Bdellovibrio bacteriovorus HD100: one gene and its partner. The protein of the gene in region 1 interacts with the protein of each later gene in a pairwise test. Links are inferred from orthologs where the notes say so. Each region holds a gene or a part of one and is shown on either strand. Other genes may lie near its edges.

Region 1 (12,460 bases):
CCTGCTGGAAGTCCAAAAAGAACTTGCGATCCTGAAACTGAAATTTGACGAACTGACCCTTTAAGGAGAACACCATGAAATTGCTAGCAACTCTTATTCTACTTCCCGCACTGTCCTGGGCCCATGGCGAAGACAAACCGGGCCCTCACGGCGGTCACATTCAAATGCCCGGCGCCTTTCACACTGAAATCACCGTGGACAAAGACCAAAGCGTGCACGTTTATCTGCTGGATATGAACTTTGCAAATCCGACCATCAAAGATTCCTCTGTGGCTGTGACCGCAAAGAATAAAAAGTCCGAAATAAAATACACCTGCTCCGTGATGGGCAATGACCACTATCACTGCATCCCGAATGGAAAAGTCCCGGCCAAAACGAATTTGATTGTTCAAGCAACAAGAGAAAAAGCCGTAGGCAACGAAGCCGTTTACAAACTGCCTCTACCAGCCTTCAAAGAATCGAAAAAGGAATCCAAAAAAGAAGACCACTCCCACCACCACTAAGCAAAAACGTGCTGGGCCTAGGCGGCTCAAAAAGACCCAGATGCAAGGCGGAGGCGAAGTCAGATGGGCCTTTTTCAGCCGCCTAAGGGACGGGGCGGACTTTTTGGGTGGCTATGGTAATGGATTCGAATTCGCGACGGAACAGGGACATCAGGTCTTCAGCCACGCGCACTGGATCCAATTGCAGATCCTGCAAAGACAGGGTTTCAACCGGAGTGCCCTTGTTGGTGACGTTCATCGCGAAGTGAACCATCACGGACACTGGCGAACGAGTCGCAATGCTGATGCTAAGTTTTTTGGTATCCAGATAGATATCATCGCCGTCACGGCGAACTGATTTGCCGGTCAGAAGACCCTTCCCGTGAGTCTGCACATAGTCTTTCGCAATCGAAGCAAACAGGCGCTGCAAAGCCACGCCTGAAAATAAATCCCTGTCAAAGACCTCGATAATAAAATGAAGCATTTCATCGGACTGGATCACCGCTTTTTCAAGCAGATCCTCACCATCCACCATGTGATCAAATGGGATAGAACAAGCCCCCACCCACGACACAATGGAGGGCCCCAGAATTCCATGATCCAGATACGCAAACAAAGAACGTAGCTGGGAACCGTCATAGGCAAATTTCTTTTCAATAAATGAAGTTTCCATCCGCACTACTCCTTAAAAAGATGTTTCACATCAATGTTGGCTGAAGCAAAAGCCCGTTTGGAACGAAGACAGGATTCACACTGCCCGCACCACTTGTCACCCGAGAAGTAACAAGGCCAGATCAGCTCCCAGGGAACTTTCAGGCCCTGCCCCAGGCGAACGATATCCGGCTTTTTCAAGTGAGCCGTATAACAGCCCACCGTCACGTGATTGGACGTGGAATACCACAGGGACTTAGTCGCTTGTTCCAAAAATTCACGGGAATTGTCCGGGAAGGTGGCAGCCTCTTCGGCATTAAATCCCGGGATCACGGCATCGGCACCCAATGCTTCGGCGTAAGCCGCTGCGATATTCAAAAAAATCCCATTGCGATTGGGAACCCAGACCGACTTGGCCGTCTCTTCAGATTTTTGCTGATTGTCGATTTCAACGGCAGATCCCGTGGGAACGGCCTGATCCTCGACCAGCAAAGAAGACTTGTTAAAATCCTTGAACCACGGAAGCTCGACAACTTTATGCGGAATCCCCAGATGCTTGGCGATGTTCGCCGAAGCTTCCAGTTCTTTCTTGGCGGCGCGCTGACCGTAATTGAAAGTCAAAGCCAGAACAATTTCATGATGGTGTTTGATAGCCTCGTAAGCGTTCACCGTCGAGTCCAAACCCGCCGACAAAAGCACTACGACCTTTTTGTTTTTTTTCATGTGGCTGCCTTTAAATCCCGAATAAGAATCTGAACTGTCTTTTGCCCGGCAAAATAGTTCCACTGCAGTTCACCCAGAACATGGTAGAACCCTGGCACATTCGTCAAGGTATCCAGCTGGCGCGGTGTCGGCGTGAACAACAAAGCTTCCGCGGAAGCCCCGCCATCGGCATCAGCAATCTTCAATCGAAGATGACCGCCCTTCAGCTCGCGCTTGGACAAAACCTGAACATTGGTAAAATGAATCAAAGGAATCGAGAACCCCGCCCCGAACGGACCGACGAAATCATACCACTTCATCAGAGCTTCGCTGACTTCGGAAAGCCCGGCTTCAACATCATAGAAGATTTCAAGCGGTTTTGGCTTTTCGCGCAAATCCGAGAAATGATCCGCTAGTTTCCCCACGAAAGTGGAAACCTTGGTTTCAGCAATTTCAAAACCCGCCGCGGCCGAGTGACCTCCGAAACGACTGAGCAATTCCTGCGCCGAAGACATCGCTTCCACCAGGCAGGCTTCCTGACCTTGTGGCAAACGGGCACTGCCCACGATCATGCCATCATCACCCACCGCACCCACAAAGGCCGGTTTGTTATAGACTTGGGTCAGCTTGGTCGCGATCAATCCAAGAACGCCTCGATGGAAATTTCTGGAAGCCACAAAGACGAAATCCTGATGAGGCCAGCCTTGAAGTAATTGTTGAGCTTCAGCTTCCGCATCCCCCTGCAACTGCACGCGGGTGGAATTATTCTTCATCACTTGTCGAACCATATCGCGGGCTTGGCTTGGATCATCCAACAGGAATATATCAATCGGAAGAATGCCGGATTCCATGCGCGAAAGCGCATTCAGTTTTGGAGCAAAACGAATTGCCACATCCTGACTGGTCAATGGGCGTCCGGTCAGATCCAATTCTTCAAGCAATGCTCGAAGTCCGGCGCGCTTGGTTTCAGCCAGCTTCACCAGGCCGTGTTTTACCAGCACGCGGTTGTCATCCACCAGCGGAACCATGTCTGTCAGAGTGCCAATGGTAAAGTAATCTAGTACCTCTTTTAAATCCCAATTGTTTTTAGGCAGTTGTGGATGATCGTGGAAGTGACGTTTCAATCCACGCAAAAGATAGAAGGCAACACCGGCACCACAAAGATAACCCAATCCCGACGGACAATCGCCTTGATTGGGATTCACCACCACAAAGGCAGAAGGAATGGTATCGGCAGGCAAATGGTGGTCGGTCAGAATAACATCCACACCCAGTTCATTGGCTTTATCAATCGCCGCGTGCGCGGTGATACCAACGTCTACAGTGATGATCAGACTGACACCTTGCTTTTTCAGTTCTTCCACAGCATGGGCATGGAAGCCGTAACCTTCAGCCAGACGTTTGGGCTGATAGTGCAAAACATCGGGGAAACCCAAGGCCAGCATGCCGGTTTTCAGCAACGCCAGACCGGAAGTTCCATCCAGATCGAAGTCAGCATAGATGCAGATTTTTTCTTTATTCAGGTACGCCTGACCCAGGCGCTCAAGAGCTTGAGACATCCCCTTAAGTACAAGAGGATCTTTCAAATCAGCGAGCTTCGGGAAAAGAAGCTTCTCAACATGGGAAGCTTCGGCAAAACCGCGGGCTGCAAGAACCTTCGTGATGAGCTTCGGCCATTGCCCCTCGACATTCGAGGGGATGACTGGCTCATTTTCAGATTCCCGCAGCGTCCACAAAGGATTCATGAAAAACCCTTAAGCCGCTTTAGCTTTTTTGAACTGGAGCTTGTCCATCAAAAGTACGAAAGGAGCCGCTACGTAGATAGAAGAGTAAGTACCGAAGAAGATACCAACACAGATAGAGAACGCGATGTCTTCAACTGTGCCATCAGCAAAGATGTAAAGGCAAAGAGCAGATACGAAAGTGGTCCCGGACGTGATCAAAGTACGCACCAACATTTCGTTGATGGACTTGTTGATAACGAACTTAAAGCCCTTGTCGTGGTTACCAGTGTCAACCTCACGAATACGGTCAAATACGACGATGGTGTCATTCAGAGAGAAACCAATCAGTGTCATGATCGCAGCCAGGATGGACACATTCACTTCTTTACCAACAAGAACGAAGACCGCCAAAGTGATCACCGCATCGTGGAACAAGCAAAGCACTGCGCCCGGAGCGAACTTGTAGTCAAAACGAAGTGCCACGTAGATCAGGATCACCAGCAAGCAATAGAAGACTGCCAGCAAACCGTTACGCTTCAACTCTGCCCCCACTTGAGGACCCACAGTATCAATACGACGGATGTCCGGATTGGAAGCAACAAACTTTTCTGCAATGATACCACGAACCTTACCCAAGTCCGCATTCAGGATTTCATTGGTTTCTTTGTCCGTTTTACCTTCACGGCCCTGGAAACGAATGATGAATTCGTTGCCTTCACCGAAAGATTGAACACCCACTTCACCCAAATCCAAACCCGCGACAGAATCACGAACCTGATCAATGGTCACACCCTGGTCAAACTTCACCTGGATCTCAGTACCACCTTTAAAGTCGATACCGTAGCTGATGCCGTGAACTGCAAGATAAATCAAAGAAGCAACAACCAGGACCAGGGACACGCCCCCGAAGAACCAGGCTTTACCGACGAAATCAAAACGTCCAAAGGATTCTGTATTTTTATTAGACATATATACCTACTAAACCGACAACTTCTTAAGGTTGAACTTATTCACCAAAGTATCAACGATCACCTTGGACACAAACACGTTTGCGAACATGGACGTCACGATACCGATCAAAAGAGTGACCGCGAAACCACGCACCGGCCCTGTACCGAAGTACAACAGAACCACAGCGGTTGCCGCCGTCGTCACGTTGGCATCGATGATCGCAGACATCGCACGGTTGTAGCCTTCAGCCACAGCCACCTTGATTCCATGCCCCATTCGCAGTTCTTCCCGGATCCGCTCATTGATCAGAACGTTGGCATCAACTGCAAAGCCCACTGTCAATGCGATACCCGCAATACCTGGCAATGTCAGAGTCGCACCGAAAGTCGTCAACAAAGCAAAGATACCCAGGATATTCAGACCCAACGCCACGGAAGCCACAACACCCATGGATTTATAGTAAGCAATCATGAAGATAATGATGATCGCCGCACCAACATAAGAACCCAGTTTGGCTTTACCAATCGCATCGGCACCCAAAGTAGGCCCCACACGACGCTCTTCAAGTTGCTCCAAAGAAGCTGGCAACGCACCCGCACGCAGGGAAGTGGAGATCATTTTCGCCTCTTCCATCATGCCGTTACGGTCACGTCCGCCACCCAAAGTGATCACCGCTGAACCACCCGCGATACGATCACGGACACTTGGTGCAGATTTAACGATCTTATCCAAAACGATGGCCATTTGTTTGCCCACGTTATTGCCAGTCAGATCCGCGAACTTCTGAGCACCCGCAGAGTTGAATTGCAGGGACACTTGTGGAGAACCGTATTGGTCATAACCCACGAAAGCGTCATCCAAAGCGCCGCCCCCAAGGTCTGTGTCAGTTTTCAGAAGATAAGGGATGGCACCCGCATCGATAGTCGTCGCATTCGGAGCTTTTTCAAAGTAAACAACCGTTTTTTCAGGAAGTTTGCCAGCCAAAGCCTCGTTCACGCGAGTCACATAATCTGAATACTTGGTGTTTTCCATGTTGAAATTGCCGGCTTTTTCAACTTCGGCAATCATCACCTGAAGTTCCTGAGGTGTCTTTTCATGGGACACGATCATGAAATCCAGTTTCGCAGTTGTGTTGATAAGCTGTTTCGCTTTTTCAGCGTCAGCCATACCCGGCAACTGGATCAGGATGCGGTTGGCACCCTGCTGGGAAATCGAAGGCTCTGCCACACCGAATTCATCGATACGGTTACGGATGGTTTCGATGGACTGCTGAATAACACGATTTTTGTAGTCATTCAGGTAAGCATCGAAGTAACGAGCCGTCACAGATGTGTCTGTAGAGCTCACAACCTGCAAAACAGTTGAATATTTGTCGGAAATGAATTTCTCAACAGCAGCTTTACCAGCGGCATCAGCCACCACAACCTGAACCTCTCCGGATTCTGGCTTTTCGGACTTAACGTCAGCATAGGCCACGTTATCCTTGGTCATTTCCGCTTTAATGGTGCTGATCAGACGAGTGGTGCTTTCTTTAACCACCCCATCCACGTCCACACCCATAACAAGGTGCAAACCACCCTGAATGTCCAGACCATAATTCAGCTTTTGCTTCGAAGGCCACCAGGACACTTCCGACAGATTTACCAAGTTAGGCAATACCCACACCAAAGATGCGGCAACGCCCAATACTGCTACAAACGTTCTCCAGCGAAGACCTTCCATTATTTCTTTTCCTCTTGAGTTGCTGCTTTCTGAGATGTTGCGATCTGGCTGCGAAGCATTTTCACCTTAACACCGTCTGCGATCTCCAAAGTCACAAACTGTTCAGTGATGCCTTCTACACGGCCCAGGATGCCGGAGGAAGTGACAACTTCGTCACCTCTTTTGATTTCAGTCAGGAACTTCTGGTGTTCTTTCTGACGCTTGGACTGAGGGCGAATGATAAGGAAATAGAAGATGACGAAGATAAAGATGAACGGCACAAACATTTCGAAAGCCGATGGCTGGCCGCCAGGAGCTGCTGATTGTGCATGAGCTGTGGATACAAGAAGTCCGTATAACATTGATTCCTCCATAAACTGACAATTCTAACTGACGTTAAAATTCAGCATTATTCTTGGGAAGAATCAATACTTTAGTAGAAAGTCGATCAAAAAGGTTCGGATGCAAGGCGGAGGGCCTTCCCGCAGCGCAGGCGTGCTCTCTGCACGCCGGAGTGAGGACAAGGCCCGACAACGCAGCAGGCGGGCCTTTTTCATCGGCTTTAAGAATCTTTCTTGGCGAAGCGTGTTAAGCAGAAATCACGATACTCTGCCCAACGGCCCTGGGCGATAGCCTCACGCGCTTTTTCCATCACTTTCATATAGAAATGAATGTTGTGGATGGTGTTCAGACGGGATCCCAGGATTTCTCCACTCATGAACATGTGACGCAGGTAAGACTTGGAATAGTTCTTACAAGTGTAGCAATCACATTCCGGATCCAAGGCTGAAGGATCTTCCTTGTACTCAGAACGTTTGATGCTGACCTTGCCGTTCCAGGTGTAAATTGTCCCGTTGCGTGCCACTCTTGTAGGCATGACGCAGTCAAACATATCCACGCCGGAATCAATTGCGATAATCAAATCTGTCGGCGTTCCCACGCCCATCAGATAACGCGGTTTATTGGCTGGCATTCTTGGCGCCACATCCGGCAGCAACGCATGCATCAAATGCATCGGCTCCCCGACACTGAAGCCACCCAAAGCATAACCCGGAAGGTCCACGGAACAGATCTGCTCCATGGATTTCAAACGGTGCTTCAGGCTCAAACCGCCCTGTACGATACCGAACAACAGACTTTCCTTACGGGTCATCGCCGCCTGAGAACGCAGCAACCAGCGATACGTCAACGCCATGGATTTTTCGATCTCTTCATCGGTGGCCGGATACTTCAAGCACTCGTCAAAGGCCATGATGATGTCTGAACCTAGGTCCATTTGGATTTCCATGGATTTTTCAGGAGAGATAAAGTGCTTCGCGCCATCAAGATGCGAACGGAACTCCACACCCTCTTCAGTCATGTTGCGAAGCTGGGACAAGGAGAACACCTGGAAACCGCCAGAGTCCGTCAAAATCGGACCATGCCAGTTCATGAACTTGTGCAGGCCCCCCATGCGCGCGATGGTTTTTTCACCAGGACGCAAATGCAAGTGATAGGTATTCCCCAAAACAACCTGAGTGCCGCAGTCTTTCAGTTCTTCCGGCGTCATGGCTTTCACTGTGGCTTTGGTCCCCACGGCCATAAATACAGGCGTCTGCACCGGACCGTGCGCCGTCATCAGCGTGGCACGACGGGCATGGCCGTCAGTCGCGTGAACTTTGAATTCACCCAGTTTCATAGTTGCATCTGTTGCTGTGGAATTGTGACCGTCCAACATAACCTCACCCTTCGTGAACTGCCGACTTTGCGGCCGCGACCCAAACTGTCAGATCGCCATAAGAAAAGAGCCGGAACTTTCGCTCAATGGCCCATTGATAGCAAGCTTTTACTCGATTCAAGGAAGAAAATCCGGCGACCAAAGCCACCAAAGTCGACTGCGGCTGATGGAAATTCGTCATCAGACAATCGACCACTTTGTACTGATATCCCGGCTGAATCAGCAGCTTGGTAAAACCACTGAAACCAGTTTCGGACATCGCGCCCAACAGACCTTGCGCCGCACTTTCCAGCGAACGACTGGTGGTGGTGCCCAGCGACCAGATCTTACGACCTTCCGCCTTGGCTTTTTGCACTGCCGACCAGGTCGCCGCAGAGATTTCGACATACTCTTCGTGCATATCGTGATCATTCAAATCTTCCGCCGTCACCGGCAGGAAAGTTCCCAGACCCACATGTAAAGTGACTTCCAGAACTTTCACTCCGCGGGATTTCAGACCTTCGATATCCTCTGCAGAAAAATGCAGGCTCGCCGTCGGAGCCGCGAAACTGCCCGGATTTTTATTCCACGCCGTTTGATACCAGGATTCATCAGCATCCACCGTGTGGCGCTGTTCACGGGCTTTTTGAATGTAGGGAGGCAGTGGCAATTCAGCCACTTTTTGGAAGTAGTCTTCGCTGACTTCCTGACTCAGCCGAACGGTTTGCGGGCGGCCTTTTTGCTGCAAAGTCATCTGCACACCCAAAGGAAGCTCCAGCACAGAGCCAATTTTAAATTTCTTGGACGGGAACAAAACCTCCCAGTCCGTGGCATTGATCTGTTTCAGAAAAAGGATTTCAACGTCGCCCGAAAATACCCGGCGTTTCAGAACACGGGTGTTATTCACGACCAGCACATCGCCCGCCGGAATTCGCGACAACAAATCCTGCAGACTGATTTCCTGGGGCTCCAATTCACCTTCCACCCACATCACGCGGGACGGCCGCACAGGGGACGTGGCAATAAGCTCTTCAGGGTAGGAAAAGTCCAAATCGGTCAGTTTCATAGGTGGGCTTTGATACCATAAAACGCCATGGCGCGGCAGTTTTTTGTGGCCCGGCCCTATGGAAAGGGTTTAAAACAACAACCATGACTTTAGGACCCCTGTTACTTTTACTCTCTGCCCTGCTCCATGCAGCCTGGAATGGCCTGGCCAAAGCCTCTAAAGACAAGGAAAGCTTCCTTTTTCTGACCATTTTACTGAGTGGTTTGCTGACAGCGGCCAGCCTGCCAATCAGCGGGACGGGGTTCATTTTTCCAGACAACCGCGCCTTTGCCATCGCTGTTCTTTCAGGCGTTTTTGAGGGGTTCTATTTCCTGACGTTGTCCAAAGCATTGCGAGCTTCAAGCCTTGGGAAATCCTACGCCATCATGCGCGGAGGCGCCATGGTGCTGGTGTGGATGTATTCCACCGTACTTTTGGGGGAACGGGCCCACGGACTGCAGTTCCTGGGAGCTGTTTTTGTGCTTTTGGGAATTCTGGCCATGAATTTTCAGGATCTGCTGAAAGGAAAACGGCAGAATCTGAAAAACGATATCTGGGCCTATATCAGCGCAATCTTTATCGCTGGATATCATCTGGCCTATCATGAGGCCCTGACCGAGAACACCGATCCAAAACCTCTCTTTTTGGTGGCAATGATCGTATCACTGCCATTTCTGCTTTACGGAATCCGCAGTGCTCCTTGGCAGCGCTTAAAAGCCACCATGACTTCACACCCGGCCCGGGTTCTTTTGTGCGGCAGTTTCGCGACGGCTTCGTTTTTAATTTTCCTTTACGGCCTCAAAGTTTCCGCACCGGGGTTTGCGATTTCGCTGCGCAACTCCTCGATCTTTTTTGCGGTTCTCTTTTCGGTATTCTTAAAAGAGTCCCTCACCCGAACCCAAATCCTGGGGGCGACCACCATCGGACTTGGCGCTTTGCTGCTAAGCCTTTAAAAAAATCTGGACTGTTTGCGGAGTTCAGCGTCTCCTATCATTGTTATTTCACAACAAAAAGGAATGCTTCAAATGAACAAGGTCTCTCTTCGCTTAGGTCTGATCACAGCAGCCACTCTTTTCACCGCAGCCTGCGCCCACCACCCGGATGTTCGCGCCGGAGCTGACGGCGTTCACCGCGTCGTCATCGCCAGCGAAGACACCGAACAGGGCTCCCGCGAAGCCATCCGTCAGGCAAACAGCTTCTGCAAAGAACGCAACCAAACAGCCGCTTTCATCAACGAAAACTCCCAATACAAAGGCGACTATGATGAAAAGACTTATAAAACCGCAAAAAAAGCCAGCAAAGCAGCCCAAGTCCTGGGCAGCGCGACCTATGTTTTGGGTGGCCAAACAGAATCCACCGCCGGCGGGATCGTAGGCCTAGGCGGCGCCGTCGCCGACGGAGTTCTGGGTAACGGCTACAACGTCGAAATGAAATTCAAATGCATGTAAAAAAATGGGCGGGTCGTTGATCTGCCTTTAACACGACGATTTGGGGCCCGAGCTAGGCCCCTGTCGGCGCGCCGTTCGGCACGGCATCCTGCCTCGTCGCTTCCGCCTGCGGCGGAGGGCCATCCAGGCCCCGCGAAGGCCTCTCTCTGGCCGCCAGGGTCCTTCCTCGCTCCCCAAATTTTGCTATTTACGAACGAACAACGCCCCTGATTTTCGGCGCCAACCTACACAGCTCAGTGCAAAAACAAAAAAATATAAAACAGAGAGTCACGCGCGCGGGCACGTTTAAAAAAACGAAAGCCAAACTGTTTTTAGTAATGAGGGCCTTGAGCAGAGGTCTTTAAGCCTGCCCGAAAGCGGGCCTTCGGTGGCGCATGGGGGAGGTGGGCCCTCCTGTTGGAGGGTGCCGACCTCGAACCGGGACGCAGTCCCGGCACCGATTGAGCATGGACGGTGCCGCTGTAGCGGCAGGCTTAAAGGCCTCTGCTCAAGGCCCGCCCCCGCTCGAAGTATTTGTATTTAGATTTGTTTTAAACGCCTGGATGGATTTCGGCGTAGGTCTTAATGGTGTCGTCTTCGACACGTTTGTACAGGTGGCTGCGGTTCAAGTCTTGGTGACGGGCCACACCCATCGCGCCGATCACGTGGGCTACGGATTCCAACGTTTCCTGATGGAAATTCTTCACACGCACGCGCTTGGTTGGGATGTGCAGACCGCGAACCAGATTTGGATCTTGAGTTGCAACACCCGTCGGGCATTTGTTGTTGTTACAGCGAAGGGCCTGAATACAACCCAAGGCCAGCAGCATGGATCTTGCCGCGTATGTCGCATCTGCGCCCAGGCACAACAACTTGATGATATCAAATGCCGTCGTGATCTTACCGGTGGCGATGACTTTGATTTTGTCCTTCAAGCCGGCTTTTTTCAGCGTGTCGACAACGATCACCAAAGCATCCATACCTGGCATGCCGATGTAATTGGTGAATTCCAGCGGCGCAGCACCTGTTCCACCTTCGGCTCCATCCACGACGATAAAGTCCGGATAGATTTTTTCAACGGACATCAGGCTGACCAGCTCTTCGAACTCATTGCGGTGGCCAAGGCACAGTTTGATCCCGATAGGCTTCCCGCCGGAAAGTTCACGCAGCTTTGTGATAAAGGCCAGCATGCCGCGGCTGTCGCTGAACGCCTTGTGGCCCGGAGGTGAAATCACATCCTTACCCATTGGCACGTTACGGATATTGGCGATTTCCTGGGTCACTTTTTTCCCGGACAGCATACCGCCATGACCGGGCTTTGCGCCTTGAGAAAGTTTAATCTCAATCATCTTCACTTGTGGGTGAGCCGCGTTTTTCTTGAACAATTCCGGATCAAAATCACCGTCATGAGTGCGGCAACCGAAATAACCCGTTCCGATTTGCCAGATCAGATCGCCGCCCGGCTCCAAATGGTAAGGGGAAATACCACCCTCGCCGGTGTTGTGCGCAAACCCCCCGTCTTTGGCGCCACCGTTCAAAGCCAGAATGCTGGCCGTGGAAAGAGAACCAAAGCTCATCGCAGAAATATTCAAAAGCGACATGGAATAAGGCTGTTTGCACAGATCCGTCCCGATCGTAACACGCAGATCTTTGCGATCGACATGCTTTGGATACATGGAATGAGTCACGAACTCATAGCCTTGCGCATACACGTTGTGCTGGGTTCCAAATGGAACCGTGTCCAACACTTTCTTTGCACGCTGATAAACCACGGAACGCTGTTCACGGTTGAACGGTTTTCCATCGGTGTTGGATTCGATAAAGTATTGATTTATTTCAGGTCGGATGGATTCCAGAATATAACGGAAGTGACCAAACACCGGGAAATTCGCCTTGATGGCATGACGATTCTGATGGAGGTCGCGGAACCCCAGCAGGAAGAAAGGCACAAACAAGAACAGGGAATAAAGTCCTGGTGTCCAATAAAGATAGAACAACACATTCAGACCCACTGCCACCGCAAATGCGATATAAAACTCTCTTCTCATTTCAGCCTCAAGACCCTCTCGCCTAATAAACTG
Region 2 (10,622 bases), 560 kb from region 1 along the record:
GACCTTGTCGCTGGTCTTCTCCGTTCCCGGAAAAACATTTATTGCTGGTGAATATCTGGCGCTGGCGGAAGGTCCGACACTGTTCTTCCTTTCGCAGCCTTGCTTTGAAACGGAAATCTCCCGTGGCAAAGGCGATGTTCTGGGCATTCATCCGGAAAGCCCTGCCGGGGTTTTCATGAGCAAACACCGGGGTTATTTCAGAAATTTCGATATCACTTTCCGTGATGCTTATTCCGGCAAAGGCGGCTTTGGGGCCTCGACGGCTCAGTTCCTTTCCGTCTATGCGATGTGGCTTTATAAAGAAGCCCACCAAATGGACATGGAAAAGTATCTCGACTTCAAACACATGCTTGAAGTGTACTATCACGTGGCCTGGAACGGGCAGGGTCAGCGACCCAGTGGCGCGGATCTGGTAGCACAATTGAAGGGGTCGATGACCTTCTTTGAGAAGCGCAGTGGGATGATCTCTGTGACCAACTGGCCGTTTGAGGATCTGGAATTGTTGCTGGTTCATACCGGCAACAAGCTTGCGACCCACGAACATCTGCGCACGCTGCCGGTGTTCCCGACCGCAGGGCTTGAAAGCGCCATGCTGACGATCCGTGAAGCTTTCGACAAAATCGACAGCGCTCGCTTTGTCGAAGGTGTCAAAGCCTATGCCCAAGAACTGTTAAAACTGAATTTCACCTGTGAACCGACGCTAAAACTTTTGTCTGACATCCGTCAAATTCCAGGAGTCAAAGCCGCCAAAGGTTGTGGCGCTTTGGGGGTGGATGTGATGGCGATTGTGACGGCCAAAGGTGAAACTGCAGGTGTTAAAGCCTACTGTGAAAGCAAGGGCCTGTCCGTGCTTTCTTCCTCTGATAAAATCTCGTCCGGACTTCAGGTCCGAGGTAGCCTATGAAACAAGTGACTGTATCTGCTCCATCCAATATCGCCCTTATCAAGTACATGGGTAAAATTGAGGGCTCTGGCAATAAACCGACCAACGGTTCGTTGTCCTATACTTTGGAAAACCTGCGCACCTATGTTCGCCTGACTGAAGTCGACGGCGCACAAGATCAGTGGAAACCCTTGGTTCGTGAAGACCTGCAAAAAATCGAATTGTCTGAAAAAGGCCAGCAGCGCTTTATCAAGCACCTGCAAAATCTAAAGGACAAGTGGGGCATAAAACAAAGTTTCCTGATTGAGTCCGCGAACAATTTCCCATCAGACTGCGGTCTGGCCAGCTCGGCTTCCAGTTTTGCGGCCCTGACTTTGGCGGCGGCAGAAATGTTCCAGCAGATCAACCCACAGCCGTGGGGCACGGATAAAAAATATCTTTCCGAGCTTTCCCGCCAGGGTTCGGGTTCTTCCTGCCGTTCCTTGTTCACACCGTGGGCGTTGTGGCAGCATGAGTACGCCGAGCCGATGGCGTTTGAAGTCAAAAACCTGCACCACATGGTGGTGATTGTCGAAGACTCTAAAAAAGAGGTTTCCAGTTCTGAGGCGCACAAACTTGTGACCACAAGCCCGCGTTTCACCGGTCGTCCAGAGCGTGCGGAATTGCGCCTGAAAGACCTAAGCATGGCCTTGCAGTTCAATGACTGGCATATCGCGCGTCAGATCGTCTGGGATGAGTTCATCGATATGCACCGTTTGTTTGAAACCAGCACGCCGTCTTTCACTTATATGAACGATGGATCCAAAAAGGTTCTGGAAGATTGCCAGGCGTTTTGGAACAAATGGCAAGATGGCCCTTTGGTGACCATGGATGCGGGTGCCAACGTGCACTTGTTGTTCCGTCATGATCAGAAAAAACAGTTCGCGCAGTATCGTGAGCATTTTGAAAAGGACTTCAAGGTCATGGCCTTTGAAGGTGTGAAAGACAATGTCCATTGATTTCACCTGCAAAGCCTTTGGTAAATGTATCATAGCTGGTGAGCACGCGGTTTTGCGTGGTGTACCGGCGGTGGTATTTCCCATCCAGTCCCGCAATCTGGATTTAAGTTATTCCCGCGGCGAGCAGCCGTTGGAACTGCGTCTGGTCGGGGATCACGGCAAAGAATTGCAATTGCTGGTGTGGGGCGTGCTTGAAAAGGCGTGCGAGCTTAAAGGCATTAAACGCTCCGATTTAAAAGGCACCTTGTTGCTGGAATCCTCCATTCCTGTGGGGGCGGGCATGGGCGCTTCCGCCGCGCTTTGTGTGGCCCTGACCCGTTGGTTGGGATATCTGGGGTATGTTGTTGAAGAGGACTACTATGAATTCGCCCGCAATTTGGAAAACCTGTTCCATGGTGAATCCAGCGGCGTTGATATTGCCGTTGCCTTAAGTGGTGAAGGTCTGCGTTTTGTACGTAATGGCGAAAAGAAGCCTCTGACCCCGGCGTGGAAACCGCACTGGTACATCTCTTATTCTGGCAAACGCGGTGTCACCGTGGATGCTGTGAACAAGGTGAAAGACCTGCTTCTGAAAAATCCCACAGTGGGTGAAAAGATCGATCAGCAGATGGCTGAAGCCGTGGGCATCTTGGAAACAGCCCTGAAGATGGATGAAAAAACAGGCCTGCCAGTTTTGGCAAAAGCCCTGACCCTGGCAGGTGACTGCTTTGAAAAGTGGGACCTGAACGAAGGCGAACCCGCAAAACACATCGCCTGGCTCAAAGAACAAGGCGCCCTGGCCGTAAAACCAACCGGTTCTGGCGGTGGCGGCTACGTCTTGTCCCTGTGGACCTCACTGCCCCCGGCAGAAATCCAATCTCAATTAATCCCCTGCTAAAAGGTGCCTGGTTGAAGGCGGCGAGCATGAAGAAAAAGTCAGGCATTTCGCAAGCATTGTCAGCGGTATCGCAGCTGCAAAAGGACGTTCAAAGTCATGCGGATGCCAGTCGCGCCGTCGTCTTGCAAAGATTCTTCAAAACCGGAAAAGGCGAGTATGCTGAGGGCGATGTCTTTTTAGGTCTGACCGTTCCGCAAAGCCGTAAAATCGCCAAAAAGTATGCTTCCGCTCTTAGTTTGAAAGAGCTTGATAGTCTGGTGAAGTCCGCGAATCACGAAGAGCGTCTGATAGCTCTGCTGATTTTGGTGTCGCAGTTTCAAGAGGCCACTGAAAAAGAACAAGCCCGTATCTTTAAGCTTTATATCAAGAATTCAAAGTACGTGAACAACTGGGACCTGGTGGACACCTCCGCACCAGCCATTGTTGGTGGCTATCTGCTGAGTCGAGATCGTTCTGTTTTGCAGAAACTTGCGACATCCAAGAACCTGTGGCAGCGCCGGATTGCCATGCTGGCGACTTTTCATTTTATCTATAATGGCGAGTCCGCCGACACACTTAAGATCGCAAAGCTTCTGTTGAAGGACGAGCACGACCTGATTCACAAGGCGGTGGGTTGGATGTTGCGGGAAATGGGTAAAAGAGTCAGCGAAGAAAAACTGCTGAAGTTTCTGGATCAATATGCGGCCAAGATGCCAAGAACGATGCTGCGCTATTCTTTGGAAAAGCTGCCTGCCGAAACACGCAGGCATTACATGAATAAATAAACAGGCGCAGTTCACGCCTGCGCCATGACTGAACGGGTTAGCGGTGCTGACAAGAATAGCTGTACAGTGCAATACTGCCAGCGACGGTGGCATTCAGGGATTCCACACTCTGTGTAGCTACAGACAGGCGCTGCAGGTTCTTAATCCCACTGAAGCCAGGACCTTCTTCGCCCAAGGCAATACGCACATTTTTAGGCCATTTGAAATTCGCGACACTTTCGCCCTTCATGTCCAAAGCATAGATCTGATCATTGTTGGAAACAAAGTCTGCAAATTTACCGATCTTAAACAACGGCAGTTTCAGCAAAGCCCCCGCGGAAGCCTTGATCGCTTTGGGATGGTACGGGGAACAGCTTTCTTCGGTCAGAATCATTTTGCTCGCACCAAATGCCAAAGAGGAACGCGCCAAAGCGCCCAGGTTGGAAGGATCGCCCAAGGGGGAGATCACTTCCAGGCCTTCAGCTTTTGCAGTTGTAAGCGGAGCGATCTCTTTCGGTTCCAGAACCAGAAGATTGTAGTGCGTGCCCACGACGTCAATTTCGTTAAACAGTGCTTTGGGCAGTTTGAAAACCGGGATGCGCTGGCCTTTAAGCTTAGGCGCGGTCATCGTCACGGACTTCAGGTCCTCGTGCACGATTTCACCCTTGATGCGGAAATTCGGGTTTTCCAAAAACTCTTCGATCAGCTTTTCGCCCATCAGAATAAATTCAGAATGCTTTTTAATTCCGCGCGCAGAGCTGAGGTCGCTCCAGCGGCGGAAATGGTCGTTGGTTTTAGAGCTGATTTCAATCACGGCTGTTCCTACTCGCGGCGGTAAAGTTTCAGGTCGAAGTATTTCTGCGGACCTTTGATGATACGAATCTTGGTTCCGTCCAGGTCTCTGAAGACAATCACGTCATAGAAGTGGGTCGGATCCATGGCGATCTTACCATAGAACAACGGACCGTCCGCCTCCAGCCAACCGGTGGCTTTGTGTGTGAACAGGGCATGGGACTTGATGCGCAATGTGGACAGAGCGTCGCCTTCACGCATTTCCAGATTCACAAACCAGATGGAGTTGTGATCATAAGCCACCCAGTCGCCCTGGAGCTGTTCGCAAGTGACCGGAGTCAGTGAAACAAACGTTGGCCATGGAATGACGGGGTCACCACCCGGGCCGCGGGCATGGGCTGAAATACTGAAAACAGCGAGAATTACTAACAGGAGTGTTTTCATAAAGTAGCTTCCTCCGATTGTCTGAAGTGCACAGATGATTGCGGATTAAAGTAATAACCTTTGCGGTCGCGCAAGATGTATCTTGGGCTTTCCATGTCAGGCTCAAGCAGGGCGCGCAGACGTTTGATCGAAACGTAAATCAGATTGTCATGCAGTTCAGGGTCATAAGCCTGCTGCCAGATGATTTCTATCAGATCTTCCTTGGAATAACGGGTGCCGGCTTTTTTGATGAACAATAAAGCCAGGTCAAAAAGAATATGCTGATTGCGGAAGTCAATCAGGCCCTTGGTGCGCTCCTGAACACTGCGTGCTGCCTCGTCGATCTGGAAATCAAACTGAGGTGCATTGCGAACAATATCTTCAGGGCACATTTGACGGATGAATTTATAAACGCGTGGCAGACGGGCTTTGTCCGTTCCACGCAGCGCCAACTCTGCATAAATGCGATAAGCTTCTTTGTTACCCAGTTCGCGGTTCACATGGGCCATTTGCGCCAGGATACGGGAAATCAGCAGGTGGAAGCCATGCAGTTTGGCTTGTTCATAGCAGTCCCACAAAAGATCATTCGCCGCTTCCAGTTTGCCGGTTTGCGTGAAGATGTGTGTGCGCAACAGACGGGACGTCAGCTGCATTTCGGCGTTATCCATTTCAGCCAAAATGGTGTCGAGCTTGTTCAGCTGCAGCAGGCTTTGCGGGAAGTGGGCTGGTTCAAAAGCGCGGGTCATTGCATTGGTGAACAGGGCGCGCACCAGTGTGTCCAGGTCGCCAGTTTGCGTGGCTTTGGCGATGGCCGAGTTGATGTAGTCTTCGGACTCTTGAATTTTACCGTTGGCCAAAAGCCAGGAGCCGATCAGGTTTTCGGCCATGGCCTGAAGGCCCTCGTCAGAAGAGTTGCGGCTTAATTTCAGAGTTTGATCAATCACGGATTGAGCTTCAGAAAGCTCTTCCAGTTCATGGCAGCATTGGAAGTACAGGCGGGCGGACTCGATCCAGTCTTGGGAAAGTCCGCGGGCCGAAGCCTCCACCATGGCTTCTTCACTCAATAAACGGGCCTCGTGCAGCGCCCCTTTACGGTGCTGCAAACGTGCCAGTTGCAATGAAGTGTTCTGGGTGGAGTTTGACATCAGTACTTAGCCCAGCGTCTTTTTTCTTCGTTGGACAGCTCGTCCATCAAAAGCTCTTCGCCTTCGTCTTCTTCCGGCAAAGGCATGTTTTTGATTTTTTCATAAACGACCAGACGGCGTTCGTGCGGAGTTTGCGGCAGGGAATACGCCACGTCCTGAACCAGTTTGTAGTACTCGCCCCAGTCTTTTTTGGCGGCTTCAATTTCAGGACCCACGCCGGGGCCTTTCATGAAGTAAACGCGGCCGCCGATTTCAAGGCAGCTCATCACGTTCCCCAGGGTGTTGCCGATATCTTCAACCGCGCGGGTGATGGCGCCGCGAACCGGATAAACGCAATGTTTGTTGATGTTGCGGCCCAGAATGTCGAGGTTTTTAAGATTCATCTCGCTGCGGACATGCTTGAGGAATTCCACACGGCGCTGAACGCCTTCACCCAACAGGATCTGTTGATCCGGGTACATGATTTTAAGTGGAATTCCCGGGAAGCCAGGGCCCGTGCCCACGTCCAGCAATGGGAACTGCAGGTCGGTGTATTTCATGATGATGATGCTGTCGATGAAGTGTTTGATGGCCACATCACGAAGTTTCAGAAGTCTTGTGAAGTTCTCTTTTTCCTGATTCAGCATCAAAAGGCGGTAAAAGTGCGCCAGTTGCTGTCTTTGGCTGTGGCTGACCAGATCAAATCCGTGATTGCGGAAGACATCAGCAAGGCGGTCATTGGCCTCATGGATGTCATAGATCGTCTCTGGTTTCTTATGGCGGCCCATGTTGGAGGTCGCAGGAGGTGCGCCAGCGCCTTTGGACCCATGACGGGCTTCTTGGCGGGCTTTATACGGGCTGTAGTTGGTCTTGTTCTTATGGGCCATAGCAGTCGGGGGAACATAGGTCTAAAGGCCTTAAACCTCAAGTCTTTTCTGCGCCGTGTGTAAAAGCTAAATGCTTGAAAATACGGGCCTCCGGAGGGATATTGAGAACCTATGTCGACGACCAAACTTGATTCCATCAAAGATAACGCCCTGGCGGCCTTTAAAGCGGCCCCCAGCTCCAAAGACCTCTATGATCTGAAAGTTCAGTACCTGGGTAAAAGCGGGTCCCTGACTGAAATCATGAAAGAAATGGCTTCTTTGCCGAAAGAGGAAAAGCCTCTGTTTGGTAAAAAAGTAAATGAAGTGAAGCAGCTTCTGGAGGCCGCTTACACCGAAGCAGAAGACGCTCTGAAAAAGAAAGAGATCTCTGCCAAAATGGCGGCGGAGGAAATCGACATGACTCTGCCGGCGTTCTCCCAGCCAAAGGGGACCGCGCACCCGGTGAATATCGTAGTGGAAGAAATCTTCACCGTGATGTCCCGTCTGGGTTACAGCATCCGCACAGGTCCGATGATCGAGAAGGATTATTATAACTTTGAAGCCCTGAACATTCCGGCGGATCACCCCGCACGTGACATGGCCGACACCTTCTTCGTCGACAAAACCCACGTTTTAAGAACACACACGTCTCCGATTCAAATCCATTCTTTGGAAAATGAAGAGCTTCCATTGCGTGTGATCGGGACGGGCCCGGTGTTCCGTTGTGACAGCGATATTTCTCACTTGCCGAACTTCCATCAGATTGAAGCTTTGTGCGTGGATGAGAAAATCTCCATGGCGGACCTGAAGGGCACCATCAGCTTCTTCGTGCGTGAGTTCTTCGGTCCGGGTCTGAAAACTCGTTTCCGTCCAAGTTACTTCCCGTTCACCGAGCCTTCTGCGGAAGTGGATTGCTCGTGCCCGATCTGTAAAGGCAAAGGCTGTTCTTTGTGCAAACAAAGCGGCTGGATTGAAATCGGCGGTTGCGGTCTGGTGAATCCGAAAGTGTTCCAGGCGGCAAAAATTGAATATCCTAAGTGGCAGGGCTTTGCCTTCGGATTTGGTGTTGAGCGTATGGCCATCATCAAGTACGGCATCGAAGACATCCGCTTGTTCCCTGAAAACGACGTAAGATTCTTAAGGCAGTTTGTAAAATGAAGATCAGTTTAAAATGGCTCCATGATTATGTTGATGTGACCGAATTCTTCCAAAAGCCGGAAGTGCTGGCGGAAGCTTTGACCCGTGGCGGTTTGGAGGTTGAAGAAATCACCAATCGCGCGAAAGACTTCAATCACGTGGTGATTGGTCACATCCTTGAAAAAGACAAGCATCCGAATGCGGATAAACTTTCCCTGTGTCGTGTTTCCACGGGCGAAGGTGTGGTTCACCAGATCGTGTGTGGCGCACAAAACCACAAAGCGGGTGACCGTGTGATCGTGGCGTTGCCGGGGGCTGTATTGCCGGGCAATTTTGCGATTAAAAAATCAGCGGTTCGTGGTGTGGATTCTGCCGGCATGCTGTGCTCTTTGAAAGAGCTGGGCTTGGCGACGGAATCGGAAGGCATTGCGATTTTGCCTGCGGATGCTCCGGTGGGTAAAGCTTATGCGGAATACGGCGGTTATGACGACGTGACTTTCGAACTGAAAGTGACGGCGAATCGTGCAGACTGTCTGTCGCACTTCGGTTTGGCGCGTGAGGTTTCCACTTTGTTCGGTAAAGAGCTGAAAGTGCCTTCCTCTGAGCTTAAAACCAATGGCAAATCCAGCAAGTCTGAAATTGCATTGGACGTCAAAGCCTTCGATCTGTGCCCTCGTTACGCGGGTCGTTTCTTGAAGGGTGTGAAAGTGGGACCAAGTCCTGCCTGGTTGAAAGCGCGCCTTGAAAGCGTGGGCATGAACTCCATCAACAACATCGTGGACGTGACAAACTACGTGATGTTGGAGCTGGGTCAGCCATTGCACGCCTTTGATGCGGCTTTCATCAACGGAAAAAAAATCATCGTGGACCGTGCCGTCGCTGGTGAAAAATTCATCACTCTGGACGGAACTGAAATCGCTCTGAACGGCGCTGAACTGACTATTCGTGATGTGAACCATCCGGTGTGTCTGGCGGGTGTTGTGGGTGGCAAAAACTCGGGCGTTTCTGATTCCACGACCGAAGTCTTCCTGGAAGCGGCTTACTTCCTGCCGATGAGTGCGCGTAAAACTTCACGTTCGCACGGTATCGACACGGATTCTTCTTACCGCTTTGCCCGTGGTGTGGATCCAGATGGAACTTTGCGCGGCTTGAACCGTGCCGCGGCTTTGATTTTGGAAGTGGCGGGTGGCGAAGCTTATGCTGATCATCATGACTTCTATCCAAATCCGGTGAAAAAAGCGCCGGTGGATATCACCATCAAAACGGTTTCTGACCGTTTGGGTTATGAAGCTGAAGAGCACAAATTCGTCGACTTCATGAAACGTCTGGGTTGTGAAATCAACAAAAAGGGCGAGACCTTCACGGTGCTTCCTCCGACCTTCCGTTTCGACATCGAACAGGACATGGACCTGGTTGAAGAGTACGCTCGCCTGAACGGGTATGAGCATATTCCAGAGGCATTGCCGGCTTTGGCGGCAGCTCCAAGCTTCCAGGACAAGACTTTCATGTTGAACCGTACCACCAGCGAACTTTTGCGTGGTGAGGGCTTCCAGCAAGCGGTGAACTTTGCCTTTGTTGGTTCCAAAGCTCAAAAAGCATTCTTGGGTTCTTTGGAGGCCTTGAAAGCGACGGGTCTGGCAGCCACGGAAAAGGAAATCCGCATCTTGAATCCTCTGAATGAGGAAATGGATGTGATGAGAAGCTCCTTGAGCTTTGGTCTGTTCAAAAACCTGAACCATAACTTCCACTCCGGCAACATGCAGGGTCGTCTGTTTGAGATCGGCAGCACGTTCTTTGTTAAGGATGACGGAAGTTTTGCGGAAGGCAGCCGTGCCGGGATGGCTATCTGGGGTCGCGCAAGCAACCTTTGGAACAAATCCCTGGATTATCCGGTTGTTTATGAACTTAAAGCGGCAGTTGAAGTTCTTTTGAAGTCTTTGAATATCTCTTCTTACACCTGGGTGACTCCGGCGAATAAGTCCGAGGTTCCGGAGTTCCTGCATCAAGGGCAGTTTGCACAGCTTTTGGTGGAAGGTAAGAAAGTGGGCTTCATCGGCACACTTCATCCGCTTCTGCTTGAAGACAATAAGATCCGCGTTCCTGCGGCTTTGGCCGAATTGGATCTGGATCAGCTTTATAAAGGTCAGCCTCGTCCATACCGCATCCAAAGCGTGTCCAAGTTCCCGATCGTGGAGCGTGACTTCGCCTTTGTGATGCCAAAAGCCCTGAAAGTCGGCGATGTCCTGAAAGACATCCGCAAGGCCGGAGCAGGTTTGCTTCTGAACGTGGACGTCTTTGACCTGTACGAAGGCGAGAAGATGGAAGCAGGCAAAAAATCCGTAGCGATTCGTATTTGGCTGCAGGATAAAAATGCCACACTGCAAGAAACCCAGATTAACGAGACAACAACCAAGATTCTAGAGAGTCTGAAGAAGAATTTTGACCTTTCTGTGAGATAAATTCTTGATTGTTTTCAGTTAGTTGTTACGATTTTATGTAGCACTTGAAGAATTTTAATGGAGTGAATGACTATTATGGCAGGCCAGAACTTAGGTAAATCAACTGTGACTAAGGCCGATATCGTCGAGAACGTATATCAGAAGATCGGTTTCTCCAAGAAAGAGGCTTCTGAATTGGTGGAACTTGTTTTCGACACCTTGAAGACTGTTCTTCAAGATGGCGAAAAAGTTAAGATTTCTGGTTTCGGTAATTTCGTTGTTCGTGGCAAGAACGAGCGTATTGGTCGCAACCCGCAAACCGGGGAGCAGATCAAGATCTC

Evidence for each region.
Region 2: the proteins of secD (region 1) and pheT interact in binary tests that used the Escherichia coli proteins (3 or more experiments, as listed by UniProt). The link is inferred for Bdellovibrio bacteriovorus HD100 from one-to-one orthologs.

Annotation. Positions count from the first base shown.
Region 1 is NC_005363.1:2,127,793-2,140,252, forward strand. The notes cover bases 3,886-6,850. They hold secD (protein translocase subunit SecD), read right to left. Parts: upstream 6,233-6,850; coding sequence 4,538-6,232; downstream 3,886-4,537. Other genes in these bases: secF (protein translocase subunit SecF), read right to left, coding at 3,886-4,528; yajC (preprotein translocase subunit YajC), read right to left, coding at 6,232-6,573; tgt (tRNA guanosine(34) transglycosylase Tgt), read right to left, coding at 6,774-6,850. Outside these bases: BD_RS10180 (TolC family protein), read left to right, coding at 1-64; BD_RS10185 (hypothetical protein), read left to right, coding at 75-503; BD_RS10190 (DUF366 family protein), read right to left, coding at 586-1,155; 7-cyano-7-deazaguanine synthase QueC, read right to left, coding at 1,161-1,856; single-stranded-DNA-specific exonuclease RecJ, read right to left, coding at 1,853-3,580; more of secF, read right to left, coding at 3,590-3,885; more of tgt, read right to left, coding at 6,851-7,928; tRNA preQ1(34) S-adenosylmethionine ribosyltransferase-isomerase QueA, read right to left, coding at 7,933-8,973; BD_RS10230 (DMT family transporter), read left to right, coding at 9,057-9,905; BD_RS10235 (hypothetical protein), read left to right, coding at 9,978-10,400; BD_RS10240 (FMN-binding glutamate synthase family protein), read right to left, coding at 10,931-12,427. UniProt on the Escherichia coli protein: Part of the Sec protein translocase complex. Interacts with the SecYEG preprotein conducting channel. SecDF uses the proton motive force (PMF) to complete protein translocation after the ATP-dependent function of SecA.
Region 2 is NC_005363.1:1,565,351-1,575,972, forward strand. What follows is about bases 7,461-10,581. They hold pheT (phenylalanine--tRNA ligase subunit beta), read left to right. Parts: upstream 7,461-7,860; coding sequence 7,861-10,302; downstream 10,303-10,581. Other genes in these bases: pheS (phenylalanine--tRNA ligase subunit alpha), read left to right, coding at 7,461-7,864; BD_RS07460 (integration host factor subunit alpha), read left to right, coding at 10,408-10,581. Also shown: BD_RS07410 (hypothetical protein), read left to right, coding at 5-904; mvaD (diphosphomevalonate decarboxylase), read left to right, coding at 901-1,881; BD_RS07420 (mevalonate kinase family protein), read left to right, coding at 1,871-2,758; BD_RS07425 (DNA alkylation repair protein), read left to right, coding at 2,785-3,522; BD_RS07430 (TrmH family RNA methyltransferase), read right to left, coding at 3,560-4,315; BD_RS07435 (hypothetical protein), read right to left, coding at 4,324-4,737; BD_RS07440 (winged helix-turn-helix domain-containing protein), read right to left, coding at 4,734-5,861; BD_RS07445 (16S rRNA (guanine(527)-N(7))-methyltransferase RsmG), read right to left, coding at 5,861-6,727; more of pheS, read left to right, coding at 6,839-7,460; more of BD_RS07460, read left to right, coding at 10,582-10,622.